Cereibacter sphaeroides 2.4.1: one gene and its partner. Each later gene encodes a partner of the first gene's protein in a complex. Links are inferred from orthologs where the notes say so. Each region holds a gene or a part of one and is shown on either strand. Other genes may lie near its edges. The genes, in order: xseA and RSP_RS14070.

Evidence for each region.
Region 2: the proteins of xseA (region 1) and RSP_RS14070 are in contact, whole or in part, in a cryo-EM structure (PDB 8TXR), measured with the Escherichia coli proteins. The link is inferred for Cereibacter sphaeroides 2.4.1 from one-to-one orthologs.

What each region holds. Positions count from the first base shown.
Region 1 is NC_007493.2:430,449-444,641, reverse strand. Bases 6,587-9,520 are described here. They hold xseA (exodeoxyribonuclease VII large subunit), read left to right. Parts: upstream 6,587-7,240; coding sequence 7,241-8,800; downstream 8,801-9,520. Other genes in these bases: ftsY (signal recognition particle-docking protein FtsY), read left to right, coding at 9,511-9,520; RSP_RS02180 (hypothetical protein), read right to left, coding at 8,921-9,319; RSP_RS02190 (hypothetical protein), read left to right, coding at 6,657-7,010. Outside these bases: ptsP (phosphoenolpyruvate--protein phosphotransferase), read right to left, coding at 1-2,013; RSP_RS02205 (aspartate kinase), read right to left, coding at 2,038-3,297; RSP_RS02200 (pyruvate kinase), read left to right, coding at 3,507-5,033; purD (phosphoribosylamine--glycine ligase), read right to left, coding at 5,235-6,497; more of ftsY, read left to right, coding at 9,521-10,656; RSP_RS02170 (DMT family transporter), read left to right, coding at 10,772-11,677; RSP_RS02165 (inner membrane-spanning protein YciB), read left to right, coding at 11,689-12,291; RSP_RS02160 (EcsC family protein), read right to left, coding at 12,339-13,103; RSP_RS02155 (GNAT family N-acetyltransferase), read right to left, coding at 13,322-13,807; RSP_RS02150 (flavin reductase family protein), read left to right, coding at 13,888-14,193. UniProt on the Escherichia coli protein: Bidirectionally degrades single-stranded DNA into large acid-insoluble oligonucleotides, which are then degraded further into small acid-soluble oligonucleotides.
Region 2 is NC_007493.2:2,890,691-2,904,909, reverse strand. What follows is about bases 3,808-6,767. They hold RSP_RS14070 (exodeoxyribonuclease VII small subunit), read left to right. Parts: upstream 3,808-5,147; coding sequence 5,148-5,387; downstream 5,388-6,767. Other genes in these bases: dxs (1-deoxy-D-xylulose-5-phosphate synthase), read left to right, coding at 6,263-6,767; RSP_RS14065 (polyprenyl synthetase family protein), read left to right, coding at 5,384-6,253; RSP_RS14075 (histone deacetylase family protein), read left to right, coding at 4,228-5,151; RSP_RS14080 (response regulator), read left to right, coding at 3,808-4,107. Also shown: FtsZ-binding protein FzlA, read left to right, coding at 1-13; tRNA epoxyqueuosine(34) reductase QueG, read left to right, coding at 73-1,119; RSP_RS14095 (DUF1294 domain-containing protein), read left to right, coding at 1,148-1,555; RSP_RS22260 (hypothetical protein), read left to right, coding at 1,624-1,794; RSP_RS14090 (branched-chain amino acid aminotransferase), read right to left, coding at 1,881-2,747; RSP_RS14085 (MarR family winged helix-turn-helix transcriptional regulator), read left to right, coding at 2,903-3,412; more of RSP_RS14080, read left to right, coding at 3,409-3,807; more of dxs, read left to right, coding at 6,768-8,176; RSP_RS14055 (DUF2794 domain-containing protein), read left to right, coding at 8,456-8,797; RSP_RS14050 (LOG family protein), read right to left, coding at 8,801-9,607; dapD (2,3,4,5-tetrahydropyridine-2,6-dicarboxylate N-succinyltransferase), read left to right, coding at 9,692-10,516; RSP_RS14040 (DUF421 domain-containing protein), read left to right, coding at 10,645-11,463; RSP_RS14035 (hypothetical protein), read left to right, coding at 11,387-11,719; dapE (succinyl-diaminopimelate desuccinylase), read left to right, coding at 11,772-12,914; RSP_RS14025 (GNAT family N-acetyltransferase), read left to right, coding at 12,911-13,327; rnr (ribonuclease R), read left to right, coding at 13,373-14,219. UniProt on the Escherichia coli protein: Bidirectionally degrades single-stranded DNA into large acid-insoluble oligonucleotides, which are then degraded further into small acid-soluble oligonucleotides.

The DNA of each region.
Region 1 (14,193 bases):
CGTCGCCGTCTCGGCGCAGCGGTTCACGATATGCTCGAGGAAGGTCAGGAAGCTCACGTTCAGCACGTCGTAGCGCCGGCGCACGCGCTCGTTCTCGCGGTCGGCCGCGAAGAAGAACTGGCGCAGGTCGTTGCCGCCGATCGAGATGAAATCGGTGGTCTCGAAGAAGGCGCGCGGCGCGTAGGCGAGGCTCGGCGTCTCGAGCATGGTGCCCACGCGGATGTTCACCGGCACCGGATGGCCGAGGCTGCGCTCGCGGTGCAGCTCGCGCAGCAGATGGCTGCGGGCCATCATGAATTCGTGGTGTTCGGACACGAAGGGGAACATGATCGACAGATCGCGCCCCGCCGAGGCCCGGATCAGCGCCTGAAGCTGCATCCTCAGCACGCCGGGCTTGTCGAGCCCGACGCGGATCGCGCGCCAGCCCATCGCGGGGTTCGGCTCATCCTGCGGCTTGAGATAGGGCAGCACCTTGTCCGAGCCGATGTCGAGCGTGCGGAACACCACCCGGTGTCCGCGTGCGGCATCCATCACCCGGGCATAGAGCCGCGCCAGCTCGTCGCGCTTGGGCATCTGGTTGCGGATCAGGAACTGAAGCTCGGTGCGGAAGAGGCCCACGCCCTCGGCCCCCGAGGAATCGAGCGAGGGCAGATCGGCCATGAGCCCCGCATTCATCATGAGGCCCGTGACCGTGCCGCATTTCGACTGGGCGGGCAGGTTGCGGAGCGAGGCGTAGCGCTCCTGCGCCTTGGCCTGCATCGCCATCTTGTCGCGGAAGGCCGCGGCGATCGAGGCCTCGGGGCGCAGATGCACGAGGCCGTTGTCGCCGTCCACCATGATATGATCGCCGTTCAGCGCCTCGGTGGTGATCCGCTCGGCATGAATGACCAGCGGAATGGCCAGCGCCCGCGCCACGACCGCGGCATGAGAGCCGACCGAACCCTCCTCGAGCACGATGCCGCGCAGCTTGCGGCCGTATTCCAGAAGCTCGGCGGGCCCGATGTTGCGCGCCACGAGCACCGGGTTCTCCGGCATCTCGGCGCCGGTGTCGCGCCCCTGCCCGGTCAGGATCCTGAGCAGCCGGTGCGACAGGTCGTCGAGATCGTGGAGCCGGTCGCGCAGATAGGCGTCGGGCACCTGCTCGAGCCGCGCGCGGGCGGCTGACTGCTCTTTCTGCACCGCGGCCTCGGCCGAGAGGCCGGCCATGATGTCCTCTTCCATCCGCCGCAGCCAGCCGCGGGAATGGGCGAAGAGCCTATAGGCCTCGAGCACCTGCCGCTGATCCTTGTCGAGCGTCGAGGCCGAGAGAAGATCGTCGACCGAGACGCGCAGCTGCGCCACGGCGGCGCGGATGCGTTCGGTCTCGTGCACCGGATCGTCGCCCACCGGGTTCGTGACCACGACGCGCGCCTCGTGCAGCCAGACATGGCCCTCGGCCGCGCCCTCCTGCCCGGTCGACCCGCGCATCAGCACGGGCTGCGTATGTTTGGCCGACAGCGCCTCGCCCTCGCCCACGAAGACGCCCAGTTCGGCCATTTCCGCCAGCACCATGGCCACCACCTCGAGGGCATAGACCTCGTCTTCGGAATATTCCCGCGCCTCGCGCGACTGCACCACCAGCACGCCGAGCTTCTCGCCCACGCGCTGGATCGGCACCCCAAGGAAGGCGGAATAGATCTCCTCGCCGGTCTCGGGCATGAACCGGAAGCCGCGCTCGGACGGCGCGTTGCCGGTGTTGATCGGGCTCGCCATCCGCGCCACGCGGCCGACAAGGCCCTCGCCCATCTTCAGCCGCGTCTGGTGGACGGCTTCGGGATTGAGACCCTGGGTCGCGCAGAGCTCGAGCGTGTCGGGGTCGCGGAAGAGATAGATCGAGCAGACCTCGGTCCGCATCGAGTCCGCAATCAGGGACGTGATGCGGTCCAGCCGGTCCTGGCCCTTTCCGGACAGGGCCAGACTGTCCCGCAACCGCCTGAGAAGCTTGCGGCTTTCGCTTTCGCTGCGTTCAGGCATGACCCCCCGGCGTCAATGCCGGCCTCAGTTGGCCGTCTCCAATGCGAAGGCATCATGGAGTGCCTGCACCGCGAGTTCCATATATTTCCGGTCGATCAGCACCGAAATCTTGATCTCGGAGGTTGCGATGACCTTTATGTTCACACCGTCGGCGGCCAGCGCCTTGAACATGGTCGCCGCGACGCCCGCATGGCTGCGCATCCCGATGCCCACGACCGAGACCTTGGCCACCTCGGTGTCGACCACCAGATCGTCATAGACGATGGTGCCCTCGGCCTTGGCATCCTCGAGCGCCTTGCGCGCGCGGGCCACCTGATTGATCGGGCAGGAGAAGGTCATGTCGGTGACCGACCCGGGATGGCTGCCGTAGTCCTTTTCCGAGATGTTCTGGACGATCATGTCCACGTTCACCCCGGCCTCGGCCAGCGGCCCGAAGATCGCCGCGGCGACGCCGGGGCGGTCCTCGACGGTGACGAGGGTCATTTTCGCTTCGTCGCGCGAATAGGCGACGCCAGAGACGACTTTCGATTCCATGATATCCTCCTCGTCGCAGACCAGGGTTCCCGAGGTCTCGTCCGTGTCCTCGAACGAGGACAGCACCCGTAGCTTCACCTTGTAGCGCATCGCCAGCTCGACCGAGCGGGTCTGCAGCACCTTCGCGCCGAGCGAGGCGAGCTCCAGCATCTCCTCGTAGGCGATCTTTTCCAGCTTGCGCGCCTTGGACGCGATCCGCGGATCGGTCGTATAGACCCCGTCCACGTCGGTATAGATGTCGCAGCGCTCGGCGGCGAAAGCGGCGGCAAAGGCCACGGCCGTCGTGTCCGAGCCGCCGCGGCCCAGCGTCGTGATCCGCCCCTCGGGGCTCACGCCCTGGAAGCCCGCGACCACCGCGACCTTGAAGCCTTCGGCGAATTTCGCGTCGAGATTTTCGCGCGGGATCTCGAGGAAGCGCGCGGCCGAATGCTGCGAGGTGGTCCTGATCGGCACCTGCCAGCCCTGCCAGCTGCGCGCGGGTACCTCCATCTCCTGAAGGGTCAGCGCCATCAGGCCCGCCGTCACATTCTCGCCCGACGAGACCACCGCATCATATTCGCGCGCGTCGAACAGGGGCGAGGTCTGCTCGACCCAGCCCACAAGCTCGTTGGTCTTGCCCGACATGGCCGAGACGATGACGATCACGTCATAGCCGCGCTCCACCTCGCGCTTGACCTTCTGCGCGGCGTTCTTGATGCGCGCCAGATCGGCAACGGAGGTGCCGCCGAATTTCATCACTAGAAGCGGCATGGATCAACCCCCGCAGCCGGACCCCGGAATCCGGCGCTTCTTATGCGGGGGCGGACGGAAGGGCAAGGGCTTCCCGCCGTGCGTCGAGCGCCGGGCGGGCCTGCGACATCCTCGCGGGCGGCGTCCCCCTGTAGCGCGGCGCCGTCGACATGTTCCTGTTGCAGAAGCCTGCGAGCCTCCTCGCCGTCACGGGTGCGAGGGGATGAACGATGGATGGGGTGGCAGAGCGGCAGATGATGGGGGAGGACTCGCCTCCGTCCGGCGACGATCCGCGTGCCGAGGCACGCGCGCTTCTGGCCGAGCTGACCGCGCTCCGTGCCGATCTCTTCCGCCGGGCGGATGCGCGGATGGCGGACTGGGCCACGCGGGTGCGCCGGCTGGAATTCCTGCCGTCGGTCGCCAACATGGCGGACTGGCTGGCGCTGCGCGAGGCGGATCTGACGACGCTCCAGCCGCGGCTGAGCCGCCTCGGCCTCTCGACGCTCGGACGGCTCGACGGCCATGTGCCGCCCTCGCTCGAGGCGGTGATCGCGGCGCTCTCGGCCATCGCGGGCCTCGAGGGTCCGGCCTTTCCCGACCGGGAGAGCTTCGACCCCGAGCTCCGCAGCCTCCACGCACGGCGCGACGCCCTGTTCGGCGCGCGGGACACAGCGCCCGGCACGCGCATCCTCGTGACCCTGCCCTCCGAGGCGGCGTCGGATCCCGCCATCGTGCGCGAGCTGGTGGCGGCGGGGGCGGATGCCTTCCGCATCAACTGCGCCCATGACGGCCCCGAGGCCTGGGCGGCGATGATCGGCCACATCCGCAAGTCCGAGCGGATGACGGGACGCAAGCTGCCGATCTCGATGGATCTCGGCGGGCCGAAGTTCCGCGTGACGAAGACCGGCGGGCCGCTGCCCAAGCGCCTGCAGGCCGGCGACCGCTTCGCCTTCGTCGAGAAACCCTCGTTGGCGCCCGAAGGCCGGGGCTGGGCCATGCTCGGCCATCCCGCGCTGCTTGCCGCCCTTGCACCGGGCGTGCAGGTCTCGGTGGACGATGGCAAGCTCTGGGCCACGGTGATCCAGACCGGCCGGGGGCACGCGCTCCTCGAGGTGGACCGCGTGGGCGAGCGCGGGCTGAAGCTGAAGCCCGGCCGCGGGGTGAACCTGCCCGGCTCGCATCTCGATGTGGCCGCGCTGACCGAGGAAGACCTTGCGGCGCTCGATGTGGTGGTGGCCGAGGCCGACCTCGTGGCCTTCTCCTTCGTCCAGACACCGGGCGACGTGCGCGCCCTGATCGCGGCGATGGAGGCGCGGGCCTGCCATCCGCGCCCGCTCCCGGCGATCCTTCTGAAGATCGAGACCCCGATGGGGCTGCATCTCCTGCCCGAGCTGATCGTCGAGGCCGGCGGCTCGCTGCCCGTGGGGGTGATGATCGCGCGCGGCGATCTCGCCGTCGAGATCGGCTTCGACCGGCTCTCCGAGATCCAGGAAGAGATCCTCTGGCTCTGCGAGGCGGCAAAGGTGCCGGTGGTCTGGGCCACGCAGGTGCTGGAAGGGATGGTGAAGGAGGGTCAGGCCAGCCGCGCCGAGGTGACCGACGCCGCGATGAGCCAGCGGGCGGACTGCGTGATGCTGAACAAGGGGCCGCATGTGGCGGCCGCCATCGAGTTCCTCCGCGACATCCTGATCCGCATGGACCGCCACCAGACGAAGAAGAGCGCCCGCCTCGGCCCGCTGCGCGTCTGGGCGGGCTGAGGCGCGAAAGAAGCCTCGCCCGGAAGGACGGACGCCGCTGGGCCGCACCTTGCGCCGGGCGGACGAGCCTGCGCCTTCATCAGGCGCGGCACCGAGGCCTTCCGTGACCGGAGCGCTCATGCCTGCGCGCCACGATTGGCGCGCGGCACCGGCCCTCCGGCGGAAGGCCTCGGGGCTCGGTCTACCCGCGCTCGGGCCCCGTCAGAGGGCGCGCCAGCCGATGTCGCGGCGGCAGAAGCCTTCGGGCCAGTCGATCGCATCGACCATCGCATAGGCCGCGGCCTGCGCTTCGGCGAGGGTGGCGCCCCGCGCGGTGGCGGCCAGCACCCGCCCGCCGGTGGCGAGGATGCGGCCCTCCTCTGCGGCCGTTCCTGCATGGAAGACGACCTGCCGGCTGGTCTCGGGCAGCGCCTCGAGGCCGCGGATCTCGGTGCCCTTCCGGTAGCTGCCGGGATAGCCCTGCGCGGCCATCACCACCGTCAGCGCATGATCCTCGGCCCAGTTCACCTGCACCTGATCGAGCCGCCCCTCGGCGCAGGCCAGCAGCAGATCGAGCGCCTGCGCGCCCAGCCGCAGCATCAGCACCTGACATTCCGGATCGCCGAAGCGGACGTTGTACTCCACGAGCCGCGCGCGGCCCTCCTCGATCATCAGCCCGGCATAGAGCACGCCGCTGTAGGGCGCGCCGCGGCGGCCCATCTCGGCGATGGTGGGCTTCACGATCTCGTCGAGCGCCTGCCGCTGCACCGCCGTCGTCAGCACCGGAGCGGGCGAATAGGCGCCCATGCCGCCGGTGTTCGGCCCCTCGTCGCCGTCGAAGGCGCGCTTGTGATCCTGCGCCGTGCCGATGGGCAGGACGGTGCGCCCGTCGGTCAGGACGAAGAAGCTCGCCTCCTCGCCGGTCATGAACTCCTCGATCACCACCTCGGCGCCCGCCGCGCCGAAGCTGCCGCCGAACATGTCGTCGATGGCGGCCAGCGCCTCGGCCTCGGTCATGGCCACCACGACGCCCTTGCCCGCCGCGAGCCCGTCCGCCTTGATGACGATGGGCGCGCCGGTGGCGCGCACATGCGCGCGGGCGGCCTCGGCTTCGGTGAAGCGGGCATAGCCTGCCGTGGGCGCGCCGCAGGCGTCGCAGACCTCCTTGGTGAAGCCCTTCGAGGCCTCGAGCCGCGCCGCCGCCTGCGACGGGCCGAAGGTCAGGAGGCCCGCGGCGCGGGTGGCATCGGCCACGCCCGCGGCGAGCGGCGCCTCGGGGCCCACCACCACGAAATCGACCGAGTTCGCTTCGCAGAAGGCCACCACCGCCGCCCCGTCGAGGATGTCGAGATCGGCGCATTCGGCGATCTGCGCGATCCCGGCATTGCCCGGCGCGACGATCAGACGGTCGCATTTCGGGTTCTGCTTGATCGCCCAGGCCAGCGCATGTTCGCGCCCGCCGCCGCCGAGAATGAGGATGTTCATGGCCGCTCCCTTGTCCATCGGTGCCGCGTCTCTAATCCGAAAGCGTCCCGTGGGACAAGGCGCCCGCGCCCCCTTCGCGCCCCGTTGCGCGGGGCCGGGCGCCATGCGAAGAAGCCCGGGCGCCCGGCCACGAGGGCCGGTCCTCTCCGAGCACAGGTCATGGATCTCCGCACCCTTCTCCTCCCCGCAGCCCTTCTCGCCGCCACCCCGCTTCTGGCCGATGAGGCCACGATCGCCCGTCTCGAGGCGGCCTTCGCCGCCCTCACCCCCGAAGAGCGGGTGGCCGTTCAGGAAGAGCTCGAGATCGCGGGCCTCTATGTCGGACCGGTCGACGGCAGCACCGGCCCCGGCGACGGGCGCACGCTCGAAGATGCGGCGACCTTCATCGAGGAGAATTCCGCAGGCATGGTGGCCGTGCCGCTCGCCACCGACGAGGAGGCCCGCGCCTTCGCGAAAAGCCTCGCCGAACGGGGCTATTCGTCCTGGCTCTACGGCGAGGGCGACGAGGGCTGACCTTCGCCGCCCCTCCGCGGTGACGGCCGGAGAGACGGGGCAGACGCTCCGGCGCGCGCCGACCGCAAGCCTCACTCAGCCCGGGCCGAGGCCCGCTCTCCGGACAGCGGCCGGCAGCGTCCCGAGGGCGCGACACCTGTGGCCCTCCTCTCCGGGCAAGATCCCGACCCGTTGCAGGCGGCCCGAACCCGCAGCTTGCCTGTCGGACGGGCCTCGGGCACAAAGACCCCATGTCCGACCTCTTCGAAGATCCCGCCCCCAGCCGCAACACGCCGGAATTCACCGTCTCGGAGCTGTCGGGCGCCGTGAAGCGGGTGATCGAGGGCGAGTTCGGCCTCGTCCGGGTCCGCGGCGAGATCGGGCGCGTCTCGCGGCCCGCCTCGGGGCACCTCTATTTCGACCTGAAGGACGACCGCGCCGTGATGGCGGCGATCTGCTGGAAGGGTCAGGCCGGCCGGCTCTCCGTGCGTCCCGAAGAGGGGATGGAGGTGGTGGCCACCGGCCGGATGACCACCTTCCCCGGCCAGTCGAAATATCAGATCATCGTCGAGGACATGGCCCCCGCAGGCGCAGGCGCACTGATGGCCATGCTCGAGAAGCGCCGTGCGGCGCTGGCCGCGGAGGGGCTGTTCGACGCCGCCCGCAAGCACCCCCTCCCCTTCCTGCCGCGGGTGATCGGCGTCGTGACCTCGCCGTCGGGCGCGGTGATCCGCGACATCCTCCACCGGCTGCGCGACCGCTTCCCGAGCCATGTGCTGATCTGGCCCGTGGCGGTGCAGGGCGAGAAATGCGCGCCCGAGGTGGCCGCCGCCATCCGCGGCTTCAATGCCCTGCCCGAGGGCGGCCCTATCCCGCGCCCCGACCTCCTGATCGTCGCGCGCGGCGGCGGCAGCCTTGAGGATCTCTGGGGCTTCAACGAGGAGATCGTCGTCCGGGCCGCGGCCGAGAGCCGGATCCCCTTGATCTCGGCCGTGGGGCACGAGACGGACACCACGCTCATCGACCATGCCGCCGACCGCCGCGCGCCGACCCCCACCGCCGCGGCCGAGATGGCGGTGCCCGTGCGGCTCGAGCTGCTCGCCGGCCTCGACGGTCAGGTCGCGCGGCTCTCGCGCTGTGCGGCCGAGACCATCCGGCGGCGCGACCAGCGCCTGCGCGACCTCGCCCGCGCCCTGCCGCGGCTCGAGAGCCTCGTGGCCGGCCCGAGCCAGCGCTTCGACCTCTGGTCGGGCCGGCTCTCGGGGGCGCTCGGCCAGAGCGTTGCCGCCCGCCGGGCCCGGCTCGAGCCGCTCGGCGCGCATCTGCGGCCGCGGCTGCTCGCCGATCTGGTGGCGCGGCAGAAGGACCGGCTGGGCGACCGGACGCGCAGCCTCGAGACCTGCCTCGGGCGGCGGGCCGAGCGCGCCCGGGACCGGTTCGACGCCCTCTCGGCCCGCCTTGCCCCGGCCTTCGCGCGGCTCATCGCCGAGACCGAGCGCGCGACCCGGCGCGACGCGGCCACGCTCGGCACGCTTGCGGCGCGGCTCGACGCGGCTCCCGAGGCGCGGCTTGCCCGCCTCTCGGACCGGCTCGAGGCGCTCGACCGCCTGCGCCAGACGCTGGGCTACCGCGAGACGCTGAAGCGCGGCTATGCGGTGGTGCGCGCGGACGGCGCCGTGCTCACGACGAAGGCCGAGGCCGGAGCCGCCGCGATGCTCGAAATCGAGTTCCAGGATGGCCGCCTCTCCGTGGGTCGCGGCAAGACCCGCAAGCCAAAGGAAGAGCCGCCCGCGCAGGGCAGCCTGCTCTGAACCCACCCGCGCCGGCACCGCGCCGCCCCTCCTGCCGCGACGACCGGACCCTCCGCGCGATCTCCGGAAGGACGGACAGCCCCGGACGCGCGTGCCCCGAGGCCCTGCGGCAGGCGCCCGTCAGACCCCCACGTCCGGGCCCGCGCAGATCAGGGGCGTGCGCGTCTGGGAGACTTCCGACAGTTCGGTGCCCGTGGGATCGCCCTCGAACTGCGCCCGCACGCCCGAGGCCTCGCGGTAGAAGCTCCAGCATTGCGGCGTGGCATCGTGCTCGTAGACGAAGCAGATCTGCCCCGCCTGCTCGTACCACTGGCCATGCGTGCATTCCTGACCGCGGAAGGCCCAGACCACGCGCCGCCCCGGCAGATACTGTTCGGCGCCATAGATCTCGCCGCCGACCGCATAGGAGAGCGTCTTGCCCGTCGAATAGGCCTCGAACTCTTCCGCGCTCATCGGCTCGGCCGCAAGCGCGGGAGCGGCGAGGGCGAGGGTCAGGGCCGCGGCCCAGATCCTGTGCATGATGTCTCCTCCGGCGGGTTGAAACGGCGCGACCGGCCGCGACGGACATCAGCCTGCCAGAAGCCCGCCCCTCTGACCAGTCACGCCTGCGCCAGCCCCGGGCGGGGGCGACTGCGGCGGGCTTCCCCCTTCCCTCGCGCCGCCTGAGCGACTAGGTGTCAGGGGCCGCAAGCAGGGGAGGCGGAAAGCCCATGTCGTTCTTCAAGAAGATGCGCGAGAAGATGTTCCGCTCCTCGGACCGGCTGTCGGAGGATCTGGACGCGCTGGTCGAGGACAAGGCTTCCGAGGCGCCGGCCCCCGAGGTGCCGACACCCGGGCCCCTGCCCGACCCGGAGAAGGACGCCCCCCTGATCCTCGACCGGCCCGTGCCGCAGGCGCCCGACCCGCAGCCGCAGCCCGCCCCCGCCCCCCCCGCCGCGCCCCTGCCCGGCCTGCCGCCGGAGCCCGAACCCGAACGCCGCCCGGGCCTCTTCGGCCGCATGTTCGGTCAGACCGAGGAGCCCCGCCGCATCCTCGACGATGCGATGCTCGAGAGCCTCGAGGAAGTGCTGATCCAGGCCGACATGGGCGTCGAGACGGCACTGCGCGTCACCGCGAACATCGCCGAGGGCCGCTACGGCCGAAGGGTCTCGGCCCGCGAGATCAAGGAGGCGCTGGCCGCCGAGATCGCCCGCATCCTCGAGCCGGTGGCGCGGCCGATGCCGCTCTATCCGTCGCGCCCGCAGGTCGTGCTGGTGGTGGGCGTGAACGGCTCGGGCAAGACCACGACCATCGGCAAGCTCGCCTCGCAGTTCCGCGCTGCGGGCAAGTCGGTGGTGATCGCCGCGGGCGACACGTTCCGCGCGGCAGCGGTCGAGCAGCTTCAGGTCTGGGGCCGCCGCGCCGGCGTGCCGGTCCTGACCGCGCCCGAAGGCTCCGACCCGGCCTCGCTCGCCTTCGACGCCATGACGAAGGCCCAGGCCGAAGGCGCGGACCTCCTGATGATCGACACGGCCGGCCGGCTGCAGAACCGCGCCGACCTGATGGAGGAACTGTCCAAGATCGTCCGAGTGATCCGCAAGAAGGATCCCGACGCGCCGCACAACACGCTCCTCGTGCTCGATGCCACGACGGGGCAGAATGCGCTGAACCAGGTAGAGATCTTCCGCAAGCTCGCCGATGTCTCGGGCCTCGTGATGACCAAGCTCGACGGCACCGCCAAGGGCGGCGTCCTCGTGGCGCTGGCCGACCGGTTCGGCCTGCCGATCCATGCCATCGGCGTGGGCGAGCAGATCGACGACCTCGCGCCCTTCGATCCCGAGGAGTTCGCCCGCGCCCTGATGGGTCTGGACGACTGACGCCCCCGCCCCCTTCGTCCCCTCTCACTCTGGAAAAATATCCTCGGGGGGTCCGGGGGGCGGAAAGCCCCCCGGCGGTCCGCCCCAGAGCCCCGGTCCGCCGCTCCGCCCGATCATGACAGCCTGGATCCTCTCTCTCGAAGGCACCCCGGAGGGCGCGCGGATCGCGCTCCTCCTCGCGCTCACGTCGGCCTTCGCCCATGCCTGCTTCGGCGCGCTCCAGAAGGGGCGGCACGATCCCTGGCTCTCCCGCGGCGCGATCGACAGCTTCATGCTGCTCCTCTCGGCGCCGGTCGCCGTCTTCCTCGTGCCCTGGCCGCGGGGCGTCGAGTGGCTGGTCATGGCGGGCGTCATGGCGATCCACCTCGCCTACAAGATCGCCATGGCGCGGGCCTATTCGCGCGCGGCCTATACGGTCGTCTATCCGGTGGTGCGCGGCGTGGGACCGCTCGCCACGCTCGCCTTCGCCGCGCTCTTTCTCGGCGAGCATTATGTGGCGATCCAGTGGCTGGGCGTCGCGATCCTGTCGGCGGCGATCCTCGCGCTCGCCCGGCTGAATTTCACCGCGAGCCCGCAGATCGGGCGGATGGACCTCAAGGCCGGCCTCGTCTGGGCCTTCGCCGGCGGGCTCATGGTCGCGATCTACACGACCTTCGACGCCTGGGCGATCCGGCTCATGCCCGATCCCTTCACCTTCCTCGCCTGGTTCTTCCTGATGACCTCGCTCGATTTCCCGCTGCTGCTGGGCTACAGGCTGCTGAAGGCGCGGCAGATGCCGGAGGCGGCGGCAGCCCTCGCGCTCCGCGGCTTCGTGGGCGCGCTCGTGGCCTTCGTCAGCTTCGGCGGCGTGATGCTCGGGACGAGGCTCGGCAAGGTGGCCGAGGTCTCCTCGCTGCGCGAGACCTCGACGCTCTTCGCCGCAGCCATCGGCTGGCTCCTGCTCGGCGAGCGGTCGGGGCCCGCGAAAATACTGCTGATGGGCCTGATCGCCCTCGGCGCGATACTGGTTCAGTTGGCCTGAAAGGGAGAGACATGGCAGAGCGCATCAACCCGGTGGTCAAGGCGGTGCTGGAATGGGGCCCGATCGCGGCCTTCTTCCTCGGCTACGTCAAGCTGAAGGACGAGACCTTCACCGTCGCCGGCACCGACTATCAGGGGTTCATCATCGTCACGGCGGCCTTCATTCCGCTGATGGTGATCTGCACCGGCCTCCTCTGGTGGCTCTCGGGCAAGCTCTCGAAGATGCAGGTGGCCACCGTCGTGCTGGTCGTGGTCTTCGGCGGCCTGTCGGTCTGGCTGAACGACGACCGCTTCTTCAAGATGAAGCCCACCATGATCTACCTGCTGTTCGGCGTGCTGCTCGGGATCGGGCTCCTGCGCGGGCAGAGCTGGCTCCGGCTCGTGCTGGAAGAGGCGATCCCGCTGCAGGACGAGGGCTGGATGATCCTCACGCGCCGGGTGATGGCCTTCTTCTTCGCGCTGGCCATCGCCAACGAGGCGGTCTGGCGGCTGATGAGCACCGATGCCTGGGTGAATTTCAAGACCTTCGGCCTGCCCTTGGCGATCTTCGTCTTCTTCATGACCCAGAGCGGCCTCTTCAAGCGCTACAATCCGGAGCGGAAGGACGAGGCCTGAGGCGCGGCCTGCCCGGCGCCCCCGGCAGACCGGCGGCGCCGCAGATGTCAGGCCCGGTAGAGCGGGATCGGCTTCACCGCCGACTGGAACTCCGACAGCACGCGCTCGGGCCCATGGGTCTGGGCGAGCCGCAGCAGCGCGAAGCGGATCTCGGCGATCTCGCGATAGTAGGTGAGATAGGCCGTGTTGAGCGCGGCGCCCGCCACCGCCCCCAGAACCGGCACCGCCTGCGCCATGAGCTTCTGGCCGAGCGCGGTGGCGAGTTTCGGCGCGACCGAGGCCACCACCTTGCTGACCGCCGCGCCGCTCATCGCGATCCGGGCGCCGATGAAGCTCGTGTTCACCCCGTCGTCGCGCTGCAGCGGGCTGCCGGCACCGAAGATGCGCAGACATTCCACCCGGATCGCCGGATCGTCGGGGTCGAAGCCCTCGGCCTCGGCCGCGTTGCGGATCGCATGCATGATGACGGTGATCGTCACGGGCAGCTCGGCGATCGAGGTGGCGATCCCGCCCGCGCCGCCCGCGGCCCCGGTCAGCGCCACCAGCGCCGGCGCACCCCGGCGCCCGAGATCCGGCGCGGCGCGGCCTGCCGCCGCGACCCGGTGGCTCTGTTCCAGCGCGCGCCGCGTCACCGCCTCGATCTGGCGCAGCACGGGCGCGGGCAGCAGGGCCATCCGCTCCTCGACCGAGCCGCCGAGGCGGTTCATCAGCGACATGAGCGGTCCGTGCGCGCGATCGAACCGCAGGGCGAGGGCCGCGATCTCGGCCTCGGGGCCGGTGTGCAGGGCAGGCAGGCGGGTCTTCTGTGTCATGGCACAGAAGTAGGATCGAGAGCCCCTTCGGGCAATGGCCCTCCCGCCGGAGCGCGCCTGCCCGCCGATCCCCGTCAGGCGCCGCAACTGAGAGGGGCCGGCGCCTTGCGGGAAGCGTCAGGCCGGAGTTTCCCCCCTGGGCCGCCCCTTCGGCGAAACCCCTCACGGCGAGCTCTTGGCGGGCGGCCACGTCTCCGGCCGGTCGGCAGGCTGCCGGCTCAGGCGGCCTTCGTCACGAGGCCCTCGACCCCCTCCCAGGCGCCGATGACGAGCGGCATCCCCAGCACGCGCTCGGGGTTCGTGGGGGGCGGCATCACGACCTTCTCGAGCTTGCGGAAGCCGAAGCGCCGGTAATAGGGCGCGTCTCCCACCAGCATCACCCGCTCCCAGCCGATGCGGCGCGCCTCGGCCAGCGTCTCCGCGATCAGAAGCGCGCCCAGCCCCTCGCCCTGCCGCGTCGGGTGGACCGCGACCGGCCCGAGGAGGAGCACCGGCTTGCCCCCGACCGTGACCGGCCAGTAGCGGATCGCTGCGGCCAGCGTGCCGTCCTCGTCGCGCAAAAGCGCGCAGAGGTCGGCCACGGTGGGCACCCCGTCGCGCAGCCGGTAGGAGGAGAGCGCCGTGCGGCCGGGCGCGAAGCAGAGGTCGTAGAGCGCCTCGACTTCCCACCAGTCGGCCTCACGTTCCTGTTCAAGGCGATACACGCCGATCCCCCTGCCCCGGATTTGCCTGGAAAGGCGCGTAACATGCGGGCAGACCGGGATCAAACCGGAAAGGAGCCTCCATGTTCTACCGCCCCGAAGACGGCCACGGCCTGCCGCACAATCCCTTCAACGCCATCGTCTCGCCGCGCCCGATCGGTTGGATCTCGACCCGCGGCCCCGAGGGGGACAATCTCGCGCCCTATTCCTTCTTCAATGCGGTGGCCTACGTTCCGCCGCAGGTCATGTTCGCCTCGACCGGCGCCAAGGACAGTCTGGCGGCGCTCCGCGCCAGCGGCGTCTTCTGCGTGAACATCGTCGAGGCGGCGGCGCTCGCGCGGATGAACGCCACCTCCGCCGCCTTCCCGCGCGGGACCGACGAATTCCTC
Region 2 (14,219 bases), 2.5 Mb from region 1 along the record:
TCTGGATTTCTGAGCGGACCCGTGCGGGGGGCTTCACGCCCCCCGCGCCCCCCGTGGGATATTTGAGCCAGAATGAAAGCCGATGAGACGCTGAGGGAGCGCCTGGAGGCGCGTGCGCGGGCGGAAGGCTTCGCGCGGCTCGGCATCTGTGCCCCCGACGCGACACCGGAAACGGCGGGGCGCCTGCGCGCGTTTCTCGCCGCCGGGCGGCAGGGGCAGATGGGCTGGATGGAGGAGCGCGAGGCCTGGCGCGGCTCGGCCGCGGCGCTCTGGCCCGAGGCGCGCTCGATCATCATGCTGGCCGAGCTCTATACGCCGGAGGAGGATCCGCGGCAGGTGCTGGAGGCGCGGGGGCACGGGGCGGTCTCGGTCTATGCGCAGGGCAGGGATTACCACGATCTCGTCAAGAAGCGGCTGAAGCGGCTCGGGCGCTGGCTGGTGGCGGAGACGGGATGCGAGATCAAGGTCTTCGTCGATACGGCGCCGGTGATGGAGAAGCCCTTGGCGCAGGCCGCCGGGCTCGGCTGGCAGGGCAAGCACACCAACCTTCTGAGCCGCGAGCTGGGCAACTGGTTCTTTCTGGGCGCCATCTTCACCACGCTCGAGCTGCCGCGCGACGCGCCCGGGCGCGAGCATTGCGGCTCGTGCCGGGCCTGCCTCGACGCCTGTCCCACCGGGGCCTTTCCGGCGCCGTTCCAGCTCGATGCGCGGCGCTGCATCTCCTATCTGACCATCGAGCACCGGGGCCCGGTCGAGGAAGAGCTGCGGGCGCGGATGGGCAACCGGATCTACGGCTGCGACGATTGCCTTGCGGCCTGCCCGTGGAACAAGTTCGCGCAGGCGGCTTCCGAGATCGGCTATGCGGCGCGGGTGGGGGCTCCGCCCCTCGCGGAGCTGGCGGGACTGGACGAGGCGGGCTTCCGGGCGCGCTTCTCGGGCAGCCCGATCAAGCGCATCGGGCGCGACCGGTTCCTGCGCAACGTGCTTTACGCCATCGGCAATTCGGGCGATCGGCGGCTTCGGGCGGCGGCTGCGCCGCATGTGGACGACCCCGACATGGCGGTGGCGGATGCGGCACGCTGGGCGCTGGCGCGGCTGGACGAAAAATCGGCACAGTGAGGGGCCATATCCGTGGCGTGAGGTGCCGATGCCCGTTCCGAGTCTTCCCGCCGCCCTGGCGATCTACCTCCTGTTCGCGAACCTTCTTACCTGGTTCGCCTTCCGTCTGGACAAGCGGCGCGCTGCGTCGGGCGGCTGGCGCTTTCCGGAGGCCAACCTGCTCGCGCTCAGCGCGGCGGGGGGCTGGATCGGGGCGAAGATCGCGCAGCGCCAGTTCCGGCACAAGACGCGCAAGCAGCCCTTTGCGCGCCGTCTCAATGTCGTAGCGGCCGGCTGGATCGCGCTGGGCACGGCGCTTGTCCTTGGTGCGCAGGAGCCGCTGGCCGCCCGCGCGACGGCGGCGCTTGCCGGTCTTGCAGGGGCGGGATCGTTGTTTGCGCCGGCGGAAGCGCCGCGCCGATTGCCGCACCGCTTCGGTCCGGGCTCGGAACCTTAGGCGGAAAGCTTGGTTGGAGGGCCGTTCTGCCCTATGCTGGGGCGGTCTGAAACTGAAGGAGGACAGACATGAGCCGTCACCTCGCTGACAAGCGCACCCCTTCGGACGGCGGACGGGTGAAGAACTTCCTGCGGCTGGCCCGCCATCCGCGGTCCCTCTGGCACCGCGAGGAGGCCCGGCCGGCCGGCAACCGCCGCGTGCTCGAGTTCCTGCGCATCGCGCGGGGCCGCGAGGCCTGATCGAAGGCTGAAGACGAGGGTCGGGGGCGTGCCTGCGGGCGCGCCCTTCTGATTGCGGGCGCGCCCGCGCGACGCGCCCTGTCCGGTCAGGCGCGGACGAGCTTCTCGTAGTCGGTCGCGATCTCGCGGGTGAGGGCGCCCACCTCGAAGCTGTAGTCGCCGATCCGGCCGACCGGGGTGACCTCGGCGGCGGTGCCGGTCAGCCAGCATTGCTCGAACCCTTCGAGCTCCGAGGCCTCGATGTAGCGCTCATGCACCTTGATGCCCTTGTCGCGCAGCATCCCGATCACCGTCTGGCGGGTGATCCCGTTCAGGATCGCATCCGGCAGCGGGGTGTGAACCTCGCCATCCTTCACGAAGAAGATGTTGGCGCCGGTCGCTTCGGCGACATAGCCGCGGTAGTCGAACATCATCGCGTCCGAGCAGCCCTTCGCCTCGGCTGCGTGCTTCGACATGGTGCAGATCATGTAGAGGCCCGACGCCTTGGCCGCCGAGGGGATCGTCTCGGGCGAGGGCCGTTTCCACTTCGAGATGTCGAGCTTGGCGCCCTTGAACTTGGCGTCGCCGTAGTAGTTGCCCCAGGACCAGACCGCGACGGCCACGCGGATCGGGTTGCGGGACGAGGCGACGCCCATATCCTCGCCGGCGCCGCGCCAGGCGAGGGCCCGGACATAGGCGTCGGTCAGGCCGTTGGCCTCGAGCGTGGCCTTCTTCGCCGCCTCGATCTCCTCGACCGTATAGGGCAGCGGCATGTCCAGCAGCTCGCCGGACCTGCGCAGCCGCTCGGAATGTTCGACCGACTTGAAGATCTTGCCGTTGTAGCAGCGCTCGCCTTCGAAGACGGACGAGGCATAGTGGAGGGCGTGGGTCAGGATATGCACCTTCGCCTCGCGCCATTCCACCAGCTTGCCGTCCATCCAGATCTTGCCGTCGCGATCGTCATATCCAGCCATGTCACCCTCCTGCGCATAGGCGCTTTGCATAAATTGCGCAAGATAGGTCCGCACCGGGCATAAAGTTGCGCAAATGACGGGCTGTCGGTAACAGTTGAGTCTTGGAAAGTCAACAAGGCTGACATAAAATCTGGGCGACAACGGGGGGGAAGATCATGTCGCAAGGAGCACCGGGACCCGGGGGCGGCGAGTCGCTCCTGTTCCTGACGGACGAGCAGCTCAGGAAGGGCATCGAGGCGATGTTCTTTGCCTATAGGGGTTTCACCGCCGATCCCGACCGCATCCTCGAGGATCTCGATTACGGGCGCGCGCACCACCGCGCGATGCACTTCATCCATCGCAGCCCCGGCACCACGGTGAACAATCTCCTGTCGATCCTGGGCGCCACGAAGCAGAGCCTGAACCGGGTGCTGCGGACGCTGATCGAGGATGGGCTGGTCGAGAGCCGGATCGGTCGGGTGGACAAGCGCGAGCGCCACCTCTACCTCACGCCGAAGGGAACGGAGCTTGAGCGCACCCTGTCGGACGCGCAGCGGGCGCGGATGCGGGCGGCTTATCGGTCTGCCGGACCCGCGGTGGTGCAGGGGTTCCGGCAGGTGCTCGAGGCGATGATGGATCCGGAGTTGCGGCGTCAGTATCAGACGCTGAAGGAGGGTGGGGCGTGAGTGAGCCACAGGCGCATCTTCTCGTGGTGGACGATGACGAGCGCATCCGGAGCCTTCTGCAGAAGTTCCTGATCCGGAACGGATTCCTCATCTCGACGGCCCGCGATGCGGCGCAGGCGCGGCGGCTGCTCGACGGGCTCGAGTTCGACATGATCGTGCTCGACGTGATGATGCCGGGCGAGGACGGGGTGTCGCTGACCCGGTCCCTGCGCGAGGATCTGGCCACGCCGATCCTTCTGCTGACCGCGCGCGGCGAGACCTCGCACCGGATCGAGGGTCTCGAGGCGGGGGCCGACGATTATCTGGCCAAGCCCTTCGAACCCAAGGAGCTTCTGCTGCGCATCAACGCCATCCTGCGGCGCGTGCCCTCGGCGCGGCCCGAGCTGGGGCCCAAGGTGCTGCATCTGGGCGATGTGCGCTACGATCTCGAGCGGGGCGAATTGTGGCGCGGCACCGAGCCCGTGCGGCTGACGGCGACCGAGGCCGCGCTGATGCGGATCTTCGCGGCCCAGCCCGGCGAGGCGGTCAGCCGCGAGAAGCTGGTGGGAGATCTCGGCCGCGACGACAGCCAGAGCCAGGAGCGGGCGGTGGACGTGCAGATCACGCGGCTGCGCCGGAAGATCGAGGTGGACCCGCGGCAGCCACGCTATCTTCAGACGGTGCGCGGCTCGGGCTACATGCTCGCGCCGGACTGACAGCGGGTTTGCCAGGGTGTCATTCACGAAGCGCGAATGGCGGGCCCTCCTCCGCACGGCCGGGTTGAGATGCCGCGGCTTTCCCCGCAGTCTGCTCCGGCACGACAGGGAGGAGACGGCATGACGGTGGTCTGGATTTCGCACGCAGCATCCGAAGCACATGCGACGCCCGAGGGGCACCCCGAGCGGATCGAGCGGATGGCAGCGGTGGCGGCGGGGATCGACCGGCTGCCGCTCGAGCGGCGCGAGGCGCCGCTGGCGGAAGAGGCTGACGTGCTGCGCTGCCATCCGCAGGCCTATCTCGACCGGATCCGCGCGGCCGAGCCCGCCGAGGGTATTCGCGGGCTCGACCCGGACACCTGGATGTCGCCGGGCTCGTTCGAGGCGGCGATGCGGGCAGTGGGCGGCACCTGCGCCGCCGTCGATCTGGTGCTGGCGGGCGAAGCCTCCTCGGCCTTCGTGGGCTGCCGCCCGCCCGGCCATCACGCCGAGCGCGAGCGGCCGATGGGTTTCTGCCTCTTCGGCTCGGCCGCCATCGCGGCCAAGCGCGCCCTCGATCATCACGGGCTCGACCGGGTCGCGGTGGTGGATTTCGACGTCCACCACGGCAACGGCACGCAGGACCTGCTGTGGGACGAGAGCCGCGCGCTCTTCGTCTCGAGTCACCAGATGCCGCTCTATCCCGGCACCGGGGCGGCCGACGAGCGCGGCGCGCACGGCCAGATCCTGAACCTGCCGCTGGCGCCCGGAAGCGGCAGCGCCGAGATGCGCGCGGCCTGGGAGGAAGCCTTCCGACGCATCGAGGCCTGGCAGCCGGAGCTGATCCTGATCTCGGCGGGCTTCGACGCCCATGCCGCCGATCCGTTGGCCAATCTCAACTGGCGCGAGGCGGATTTCGCCTGGCTGACGGGGCGGCTCTGCGATCTGGCTGCGGCGTCATGCGGCGGGCGGGTGGTATCGACACTCGAGGGGGGATATGATCTGGCTGCCCTCGCCGCGAGCAGCGCGGCGCATGTGGGCGTCCTTCTGGAGCGGAGCGCATGACGGAAAAAGCAGTGGCAGAGATGACGTTCGAAGAGGCGATGGCGGCGCTGGAGGCGGTCGTCACGGCTTTGGAGAAAGGCGACGTGCCGCTGGAAGACTCCATCCGCCTCTATGAGCGCGGCTCGGCGCTCAAGGCGCATTGCGCGCAGAAGCTGAAGGACGCCGAGGACAAGGTGGAGCTGATCCGTGCCGCCGAGGGGCGCGCGACGGCGGCGGTTCCGGCGGAGGGATTGTGAGTTTTTCCAAGGCTTTGACGGATGCGGCCGCGCGCGTTCAGGGGCGGCTCGATGCGGCGCTGGCGGATCGCGAGGATCTGCCGGTCGTCCATGCCATGCGCTATGCGGTGCAGGGCGGCAAGCGGCTGCGGGGTTTCCTCGTGCTCGAATCCGCCCGGCTGCACGGGATCGCGCCCGAGGCGGCGGTGAGTGCTGCGGCCTCTATCGAGGCGCTGCATGCCTACAGCCTCGTGCATGACGACATGCCCTGCATGGACGATGACGACCTGCGCCGCGGCCTGCCGACCGTGCATCGCAAGTGGGACGAATGCACCGCCGTGCTGGCGGGCGACGCGCTGCAGACTCTCGCCTTCGAGCTCTTGGCCGATCCGGCGCTCGGACCCGCCGCGGTGCGGATCGAACTGGTGGCGAGCCTTGCGAAAGCCTCGGGCGCCGAGGGCATGGTGCTGGGCCAGGCACTCGACATCGCGGCCGAGACGGCTGCCGTGCCCCTCACGCTCGATCAGATCACCCACCTTCAGGCCGGCAAGACTGGCGCGCTGATCCGCTGGTCCGCCGAAGCGGGGGCGATCCTCGGGCAGGCGGACCGGGTGCCGCTGCGCCGATACGCCACGGCCCTCGGGCTTGCGTTCCAGATCGCGGACGACATTCTCGATGTCGAGGGCGATGCGGAGAAGGCGGGCAAGCGGCTCCAGAAAGATGCCGAAGCCGGGAAGGCCACCTTCGTCTCGCTTCTCGGGCTCGACGGCGCCAAGGCGCGGGCGCGGGCTCTGGTGGAGGATGCCGAGGCGGCGCTTGCGCCCTATGGGCCAGAGGCAGGAACATTGATCGAGGCGGCGCGCTTCGTCATCTCGCGTGAAAGCTGAAGGAAGAGCATGACCGACAGACCCTGCACGCCGACGCTCGACCGGGTGACGCTCCCGGTGGACATAAAGGGCCTCACGGACCGTGAGTTGCGCTCGCTGGCCGACGAGCTGCGGGCCGAAACGATCTCGGCCGTGTCGGTGACGGGCGGGCATCTGGGCGCAGGCCTCGGCGTGGTGGAGTTGACGGTTGCGCTGCATGCGATCTTCGATGCGCCCCGCGACAAGATCATCTGGGACGTGGGCCACCAGTGCTACCCCCACAAGATCCTGACCGGGCGGCGCGACCGCATCCGCACCCTGCGGCAGGGCGGGGGTCTCTCGGGCTTCACCAAGCGCTCCGAGAGCCCCTATGACTGTTTCGGCGCGGGCCATTCCTCGACCTCGATCTCGGCCGCGGTGGGCTTTGCCGCGGCACGCGAGATGGGCGGCGACACGGGCGACGCGGTGGCGGTGATCGGCGACGGCTCGATGTCGGCCGGCATGGCCTTCGAGGCGCTGAACCACGGCGGGCACCTGAAGAACCGGGTGATCGTGATCCTGAACGACAACGAGATGAGCATCGCGCCGCCGGTGGGGGCGCTGTCGTCCTATCTCTCGCGGCTCTATGCGGGCGCGCCGTTCCAGGACTTCAAGGCGGCCGCCAAGGGAGCGCTCGGGCTTCTGCCCGAACCGTTCCAGGAGGGCGCGCGCCGCGCCAAGGAGATGCTGAAGAGCGTCACCGTCGGCGGCACGCTCTTCGAGGAGCTGGGTTTCTCCTATGTCGGCCCGATCGACGGGCACGATCTCGACCAGCTTCTGCCGGTGCTGCGGACCGTCAAGCAGCGGGCGCATGCGCCGGTGCTGATCCATGTCATCACCAAGAAGGGCAGGGGCTATGCTCCGGCCGAGGCCGCGCGCGACCGTGGCCATGCCACGAACAAGTTCAACGTCCTGACCGGCGCGCAGGTGAAGCCGGTCTCGAACGCCCCCTCCTATACCAAGGTCTTCGCCCAGAGCCTCATCAAGGAGGCCGAGGTCGACGAGCGGATCTGCGCGGTGACGGCCGCCATGCCGGACGGGACGGGGCTCAACCTCTTCGGCGAGCGGTTTCCGAAGCGCACCTTCGATGTGGGCATCGCGGAACAGCATGCGGTGACCTTCTCGGCGGCGCTTGCGGCAGGCGGCATGCGGCCCTTCTGCGCCATCTATTCCACCTTCCTCCAGCGCGGCTACGACCAGATCGTGCATGACGTGGCGATCCAGCGCCTGCCGGTGCGCTTTGCCATCGACCGCGCCGGCCTCGTGGGGGCGGACGGCGCCACCCATGCGGGCTCGTTCGATGTGGCCTTCCTGTCGAACCTGCCCGGCATCGTGGTGATGGCCGCCGCCGACGAGGCCGAGCTCGTCCATATGGTAGCCACCGCCGCCGCCCATGACGAAGGGCCCATCGCCTTCCGCTATCCGCGCGGCGACGGCGTGGGGGTCGAGATGCCGGTGAAGGGCGTGCCGCTCCAGATCGGCCGTGGCCGGGTGGTGAGCGAGGGCACGCGAATCGCGCTCCTGTCCTTCGGCACCCGTCTGGCCGAGGTGCAGGTGGCCGCCGAGGCGCTGGCTGCGCGCGGGATCTCTCCCACGGTTGCGGATGCGCGCTTTGCAAAGCCGCTCGACCGGGATCTGATCCTGCAGCTCGCGGCCCATCACGAGGCGCTCATTACCATCGAGGAGGGCGCCATCGGCGGCTTCGGCAGCCATGTGGCGCAGCTTCTGGCCGAGGCCGGGGTCTTCGACCGCGGCTTCCGGTATCGCTCGATGGTGCTGCCCGACACGTTCATCGACCACAACAGCGCCGAAGTGATGTATGCCACCGCCGGGCTGAATGCGGCCGACATAGAGCGGAAGGCGCTGGAGACGCTGGGGGTGGAGGTCCTCGCCCGCCGCGCCTGATCCGGAGGAGGGCGATCGGAAGCCCCGGCACGCCGGAGCTTCCGCGAGCTCGAATGCCGGTCCGACGGCAGGCAGGGGACAGTTTCTGCCGCCGCCGGGGTTTTCGGCATCTGCTACGGGATCGAAGATGACGGCGGATTGCGTCGCGGCAGAGGTCGATCAATGGCCATTTTCGGGCGCGCCGGACAAGTTCGAGAGGTTTGTGTGCCCCGGTCTCTCGCCGCAGAGCCGCGTCCGAGCGGGCTTGCCTTGCCCGGCCGATTGCGTCAGCCTCGTGACATGACCGTGCAGCCGCCGATCCCTTTCGCGCCGCAGTCACCCGAGCAGGTGAGTTTCGACCGGCACGAACTGGGGCAGATCCTGACCCTCTACGGACGCATGGTGGCGCTGGGCGAATGGCGCGACTATGGCATCTCGCACCTGCGCGACGTGGCGGTCTTCTCGATCTTCCGCCGGACGGCCGAGAGCCCGCTTTACCGGATCGAGAAGCGCCCGAAGCTGCGCGCCCGGCAGGGCATGTATGCGGTGGTGGCGATGGACGGCCAGATCCTCCGCCGCGGGCAGGATCTGGCGCAGGTGCTGCGCGTGCTCGAGCGCAAGCTCATCCGGCCGGTTGACTGACCCTCACTCCCACTCGTCGAGCGCATCGAGCGCCTCGTCGGCCGTCTCGACGAAGCGGAAGAGGCGCAGATCCTCGGGCGCGATCGTGCCCACCTCGGCCAGCGCCTGCCAGTTGATGATCTTCTCCCAGAACTCGCGGCCGAAGAGGAGGAAGGGAATGGGCTTCATCCGCTTGGTCTGGATCAGGGTGAGACTTTCGAACATCTCGTCCAGCGTGCCGAACCCGCCCGGGAAGACCACCACGGCACGGGCGCGCATCAGGAAATGCATCTTCCGCACGGCGAAATAGTGGAAGTTGAACGAGAGGTCCGGCGTCACATAGGCGTTCGGGGCCTGCTCGTGCGGCAGCACGATGTTCAGCCCGATGGATTGCCCGCCCGCCTCGTACGCGCCGAGATTGCCGGCCTCCATCACGCCCGGCCCGCCGCCGGTGACGATCACCAGCTCGCGGCCGTAGGTTTCCATGCTGCGCTCGGTCACGATGCGGGCGAACTTCCGCGCCTCGTCGTAATAGGGCGCCAGCGCGGCCAGCCCCTCGGGCGCCGTGTCCTTGCGCTCGGGCGAGGGGATGCGGGCGCCGCCGAACATCACCACGGTCGAGACGATCCCGCGCTCGTCCATGACGATCTGCGGCTTCATCAGCTCGAGCTGGAGCCGGACGGGACGCAACTCGTCCCGCATGAGAAATTCCGGATCCGCGAAGGCCAGCCGGTAGGCCGGCGCACGGCTCTGCGGCGTGTCCGGCACACGGTGGGCGGATTCCATGTCCTGCGAACTGTCGCGGAACGGGTGGCGGCGGTCGTCTTTCATGATGATCCTTCGGCGCATTGCGGCGAATGGGCCCAGCCTTTATAGGCTTCGAGGGTAAAGAACCACGGGAAAAGGGTGATCCGCATGTCGTATTCCGCGCTCGAAGCCGCCATCGAAGCCGCCTGGGAGGCGCGCGAGACGATCACCCCGGCCACCAAGGGCGAGACCCGCGAGGCCATCGAGGCGACGCTCGAGGCGCTCGACAAGGGCAGCCTGCGGGTGGCCGAGAAGCGCGGCGCGGACTGGCATGTCAACCAGTGGGCGAAGAAGGCCGTGCTGCTCGGCTTCCGGCTGAAGGACATGGAAGTGCAGACGGGCGGCCCGCAGGCAGGGACCTGGTGGGACAAGGTCGACAGCAAGTTCGCCCAGTGGGGCGAGGCGCAATGGAAGGCCGCGGGCTTCCGCGCGGTGCCGAACTGCGTCGTCCGTCGCTCGGCCTATATCGCCAGGGGCGTGGTTCTGATGCCCTCGTTCGTGAACCTCGGCGCCTATGTCGATGAGGGCACCATGGTCGACACCTGGGCCACCGTCGGCTCCTGCGCGCAGATCGGCAAGAACGTGCACCTGTCGGGCGGCGTCGGCATCGGCGGCGTGCTGGAGCCGATGCAGGCCGGCCCCACCATCATCGAGGACAACTGCTTCATCGGCGCGCGTTCGGAAGTGGTCGAGGGCTGCATTGTCCGCGAGGGCTCGGTGCTGGGCATGGGCGTCTTCATCGGCAAGTCGACGAAGATCGTGGATCGCGAGACGGGCGAGGTCATGTATGGCGAAGTGCCCGCAGGCTCGGTCGTCGTGGCGGGGTCGATGCCCTCGAAGGGCGGCGTGAACCTCTATTGCGCCGTGATCGTGAAGCGCGTGGATGCGCAGACGCGCTCGAAGACCTCGATCAACGAGCTGCTGCGGGACTGATCCCCCCTGCGGGCCGCGCCGGCCGGGCCCCACCCGGCCGTCTTCGGGCAGGACCCGGCCGAGGAACCCGGCCCCGGGCCTCGCGTTGGGCAGCGCCGGAGTGCCGGCCGTTGCGGAGTGCCTGTATCATGGACGAGCCCGTCGTTGCCTTCGATCTCGGCCGGATGCTGCTCGGGGACGATCCGCCGCTCTTTCTCGCCGAGATCCTCGTCCGCACGCTCATCATCTACGGCTGGACGCTGCTTCTGCTGCGCTGGGTGGGCGGGCGCAGCATCGCGCAGCTCTCGATCATCGAGTTCCTGCTGGTCATCGCGCTGGGCTCGGCCGTGGGCGACGCGCTCTTCTACCCCGAGGTGCCGCTCCTTCATGCCATGCTGGTGGTGGCGGCGGTCGTGGGGATCGACAAGCTGCTCGACGCGCTCATCCGGCGCTTCCGTCCGGTGAAGCTGGCCGTGGACGGCAAGGCGGTGGCGGTGATGCGCGACGGGCGGGTGCTGACCGAAGGCGTCGCCGCCCGCAGGATCGGCATGCCCGAGCTGCATGCGCTGTTGCGGATGAACGGGATCGAGAATCTGGGCGAAGTGCGCCACGCCTTTCTGGAAGCGGACGGGCAGCTCTCGATCTTCCGGGCCGAGCCGCCGCGGCCGGGCCTCGCCATCGTGCCCCCCTTCGAGGTGGCGCCGCCGGTGCCGGTCGCGCCGGGCGAGCATCCCTGCTGCCTCCATTGCGGCCGGCTCTTCGCGCCCCGGCCCCTGAAGGACGAACCGGAGCCCTGTCCCGACTGCGGAGAGCTGCGACGCACGCGCGTCTCCCTTGCACGGGGCGGCGATTCCTGCGAACCGGTCGCGGACACCCAAGGAGGGATGCCGCATGACGGAAGAGAAGAAACCGAAGCGGCCGCAGCAGGTCTTCACGCTGGTGATCGAGGTCGGGCGCTGCGCCGGTGACGGGCTGCCCAAGGGCGCGACCGGCGCGGCGCTGATGTGCTACGCAAGCGGCGTGGACGAGGCCGAAGCCGTGCGCGAGACGGTGGCCCTGCTCAAGACCGCCGACATGGCGCCGCTCGATGTCTCGGGCTACGGCACGCTCGAGGAGCGTTTGGCCAACGGCGACGAGATCGACGCCGAAGAGCGCGCGCTGATGCAGCGGGCGCTGGCCGAGAACTCGGTCGTCGTGGCGCAGGTGACGCCGTTCTACGACTGAGCCTGTCTTTCGGGGCGCTCGCGTCCCGCACCATTCTTCTCCGGAGACTTCCATGCCCATCGATCCCGTCGCGCTGACCGCCGATCTCGTCCGCTGCCCCTCGGTCACGCCCGAGGAGGGCGGCGCGCTCGACCTGATCGAGCGGATCCTGAGCGGGGCGGGCTTCGACTGCACCCGCGTGGACCGCAACGGGGTGCCGAACCTCTTCGCCCGCTGGGGCCGGAAGGGCGCGAACCGGACCTTCGGCTTCAACGGCCATACCGATGTGGTGCCGGTGGGCGATGCCGCCGCCTGGACCCGCGATCCGTTCGGCGGCGAGATCGCCGACGGCTGGCTCTGGGGGCGCGGGGCCACCGACATGAAGTCGGGCGTCGCGGCCTTCGTGGCAGCGGCGGTCGATTTCGTGCAGGAGACCCCGCCCGACGGGGCGGTGGTCCTGACCATCACCGGTGACGAGGAGGGCGACTCGACCGACGGCACGGTCGCGCTTCTCGACTGGATGGCGGCGGAGGGCGAGGCCATGTCGGTCTGCCTCGTCGGAGAGCCCACCTGCCCCGAGCGGCTGGGCGAGATGATGAAGATCGGCCGCCGCGGTTCGATGACGGCCTTTTTCACCGCCCGCGGCGTGCAGGGCCATTCGGCCTATCCGCATCGGGCGAAGAACCCGGTCGCCGCGCTGGCGCGGCTGATCGATCGGCTGTCCTCGCACGATCTCGACTATGGCACCGAGCATTTCGATGCCTCGACGCTGGCCGTGACCACCTTCGACACCGGCAACCCGGCCACCAACGTGATCCCGGCTCTCTGCCGCGCGACGGTGAACATCCGTTTCAACGATGCCCACAGCGGTGCGAGCCTGACCCGCTGGCTGGAGGAGGAGGCCGCCCGCGTCGCGGCTGACACCGGCGTCGAGATTGCGCTCAGCGCCAAGATCTCGGGCGAGAGCTTCCTCACGCCGCCGGGCGAGCTTTCCGAACTGGTGGCCCGCGCGGTCGAGGCCGAGACCGGCCTGCGGCCCGAGCCCTCGACCTCGGGCGGCACCTCGGACGCGCGCTTCGTGCGCGCCCACTGCCCGGTGGTGGAATTCGGCCTTGTCGGCAAGACCATGCATCAGGTGGACGAGCGTGTCGAAGTCGCGCAGATCGAACCGCTGAAGGCCATCTACCTCCGCATTCTGAAAGACTATTTCGCATGAAGATCGAGCGGACCGACGATATCGAGGCCTGCCGGGCGCTGCGGCGCACCGTCTTCATCGAGGAGCAGGGTGTTTCCGAGGCCGAGGAGATCGACGATCTCGACGGCGAGGCGATCCATCTGCTGGCTACCGATGCGGGCCGCCCGGTGGGCACGGCGCGGCTCCTCGTCCGGGGCGAGACCGGCAAGATCGGCCGGGTCTGCGTGCTGGCCCATTGCCGGGGCACGGGCGTCGGCGCCGCCCTCATCCGGGCCGCCGTAGCCGAGCTTCGGGGCGAGCCGGGCCTGCGCCAGCTGAAGCTCGGCTCGCAGAGCCATGCCACCGGCTTCTACGAGAAGCTGGGCTTCCGGCAGGTGGGCGAGGAATATCTCGATGCGGGCATCCCCCATCGCGACATGGTGCTGGACCTCTGAGGCTTTGCGGATGACGGCTCCCGCGGCGCGTGCTAGGCGAGAGCGATGGACCAGCTCCCTTCGAAAGCCCAGATCCTCGACTGGATCGCCCAGAATCCCTCCCTTTCCGCGAAGCGCGACATCGTGCGTGCCTTCGGCATCAAGGGGAGTGCCGCGCGCATCGAACTGAAGCGCCTCCTGCGCGAGATGGAGGCCGAGGGCGCGCTGGAGAAACGCAAGCGGACCTTCACGCCGCAGGGTGCCTTGCCGCCCGTGTCGGTGCTCGAGATCGTGGGGTCCGATGCGCAGGGCGACCTGTTCGCGCGTCCGCTGGAATGGGCGGGCGAGGGCGAGCCGCCGCGCATCCTCTTCGTGGCCAAGAAGGGCGATCCGGCGCTGGCGCAGGGGGAGCGCATCCTCGCACGGCTGACCGAGGTCGAGGGCGAGGATGAGGGTCACACCCACGAGGCGCGCCTGATCCGGCGGCTCGGCGGATCGAAGCCGAAGATCCTCGGCATCTTCCGCGCCAGCGACGACGGCGGGCGGATCCTGCCCATCGACAAGGGCGAGGACAAGGAATGGCGCGTGGCCCGCGACGGGGCGGCCGGGGCGCGCGACGGCGAACTGGTCGAGGCCGAGCAGGCCGGGCCGCGCCGCCTCGGGCTGCCGCTCGCGCGGATCACCGCGCGGCTGGGCGATCCGGCAGGCCCGCGCGCCGTGTCGCTGATCGCGATCCACCAGCATGGCATTCCCGACAGCTTCCCCGATGCGGTGCTGGCGGAAGCCGAGGCGGCGGGCCCTGCGCCCATGGCCGAACGCGAGGATCTGCGGCATCTGCCCTTCGTCACCATCGATCCGGTCGATGCGCGCGACCGCGACGATGCGGTTCTGGCCGAGCCCGATCCCGATCCGC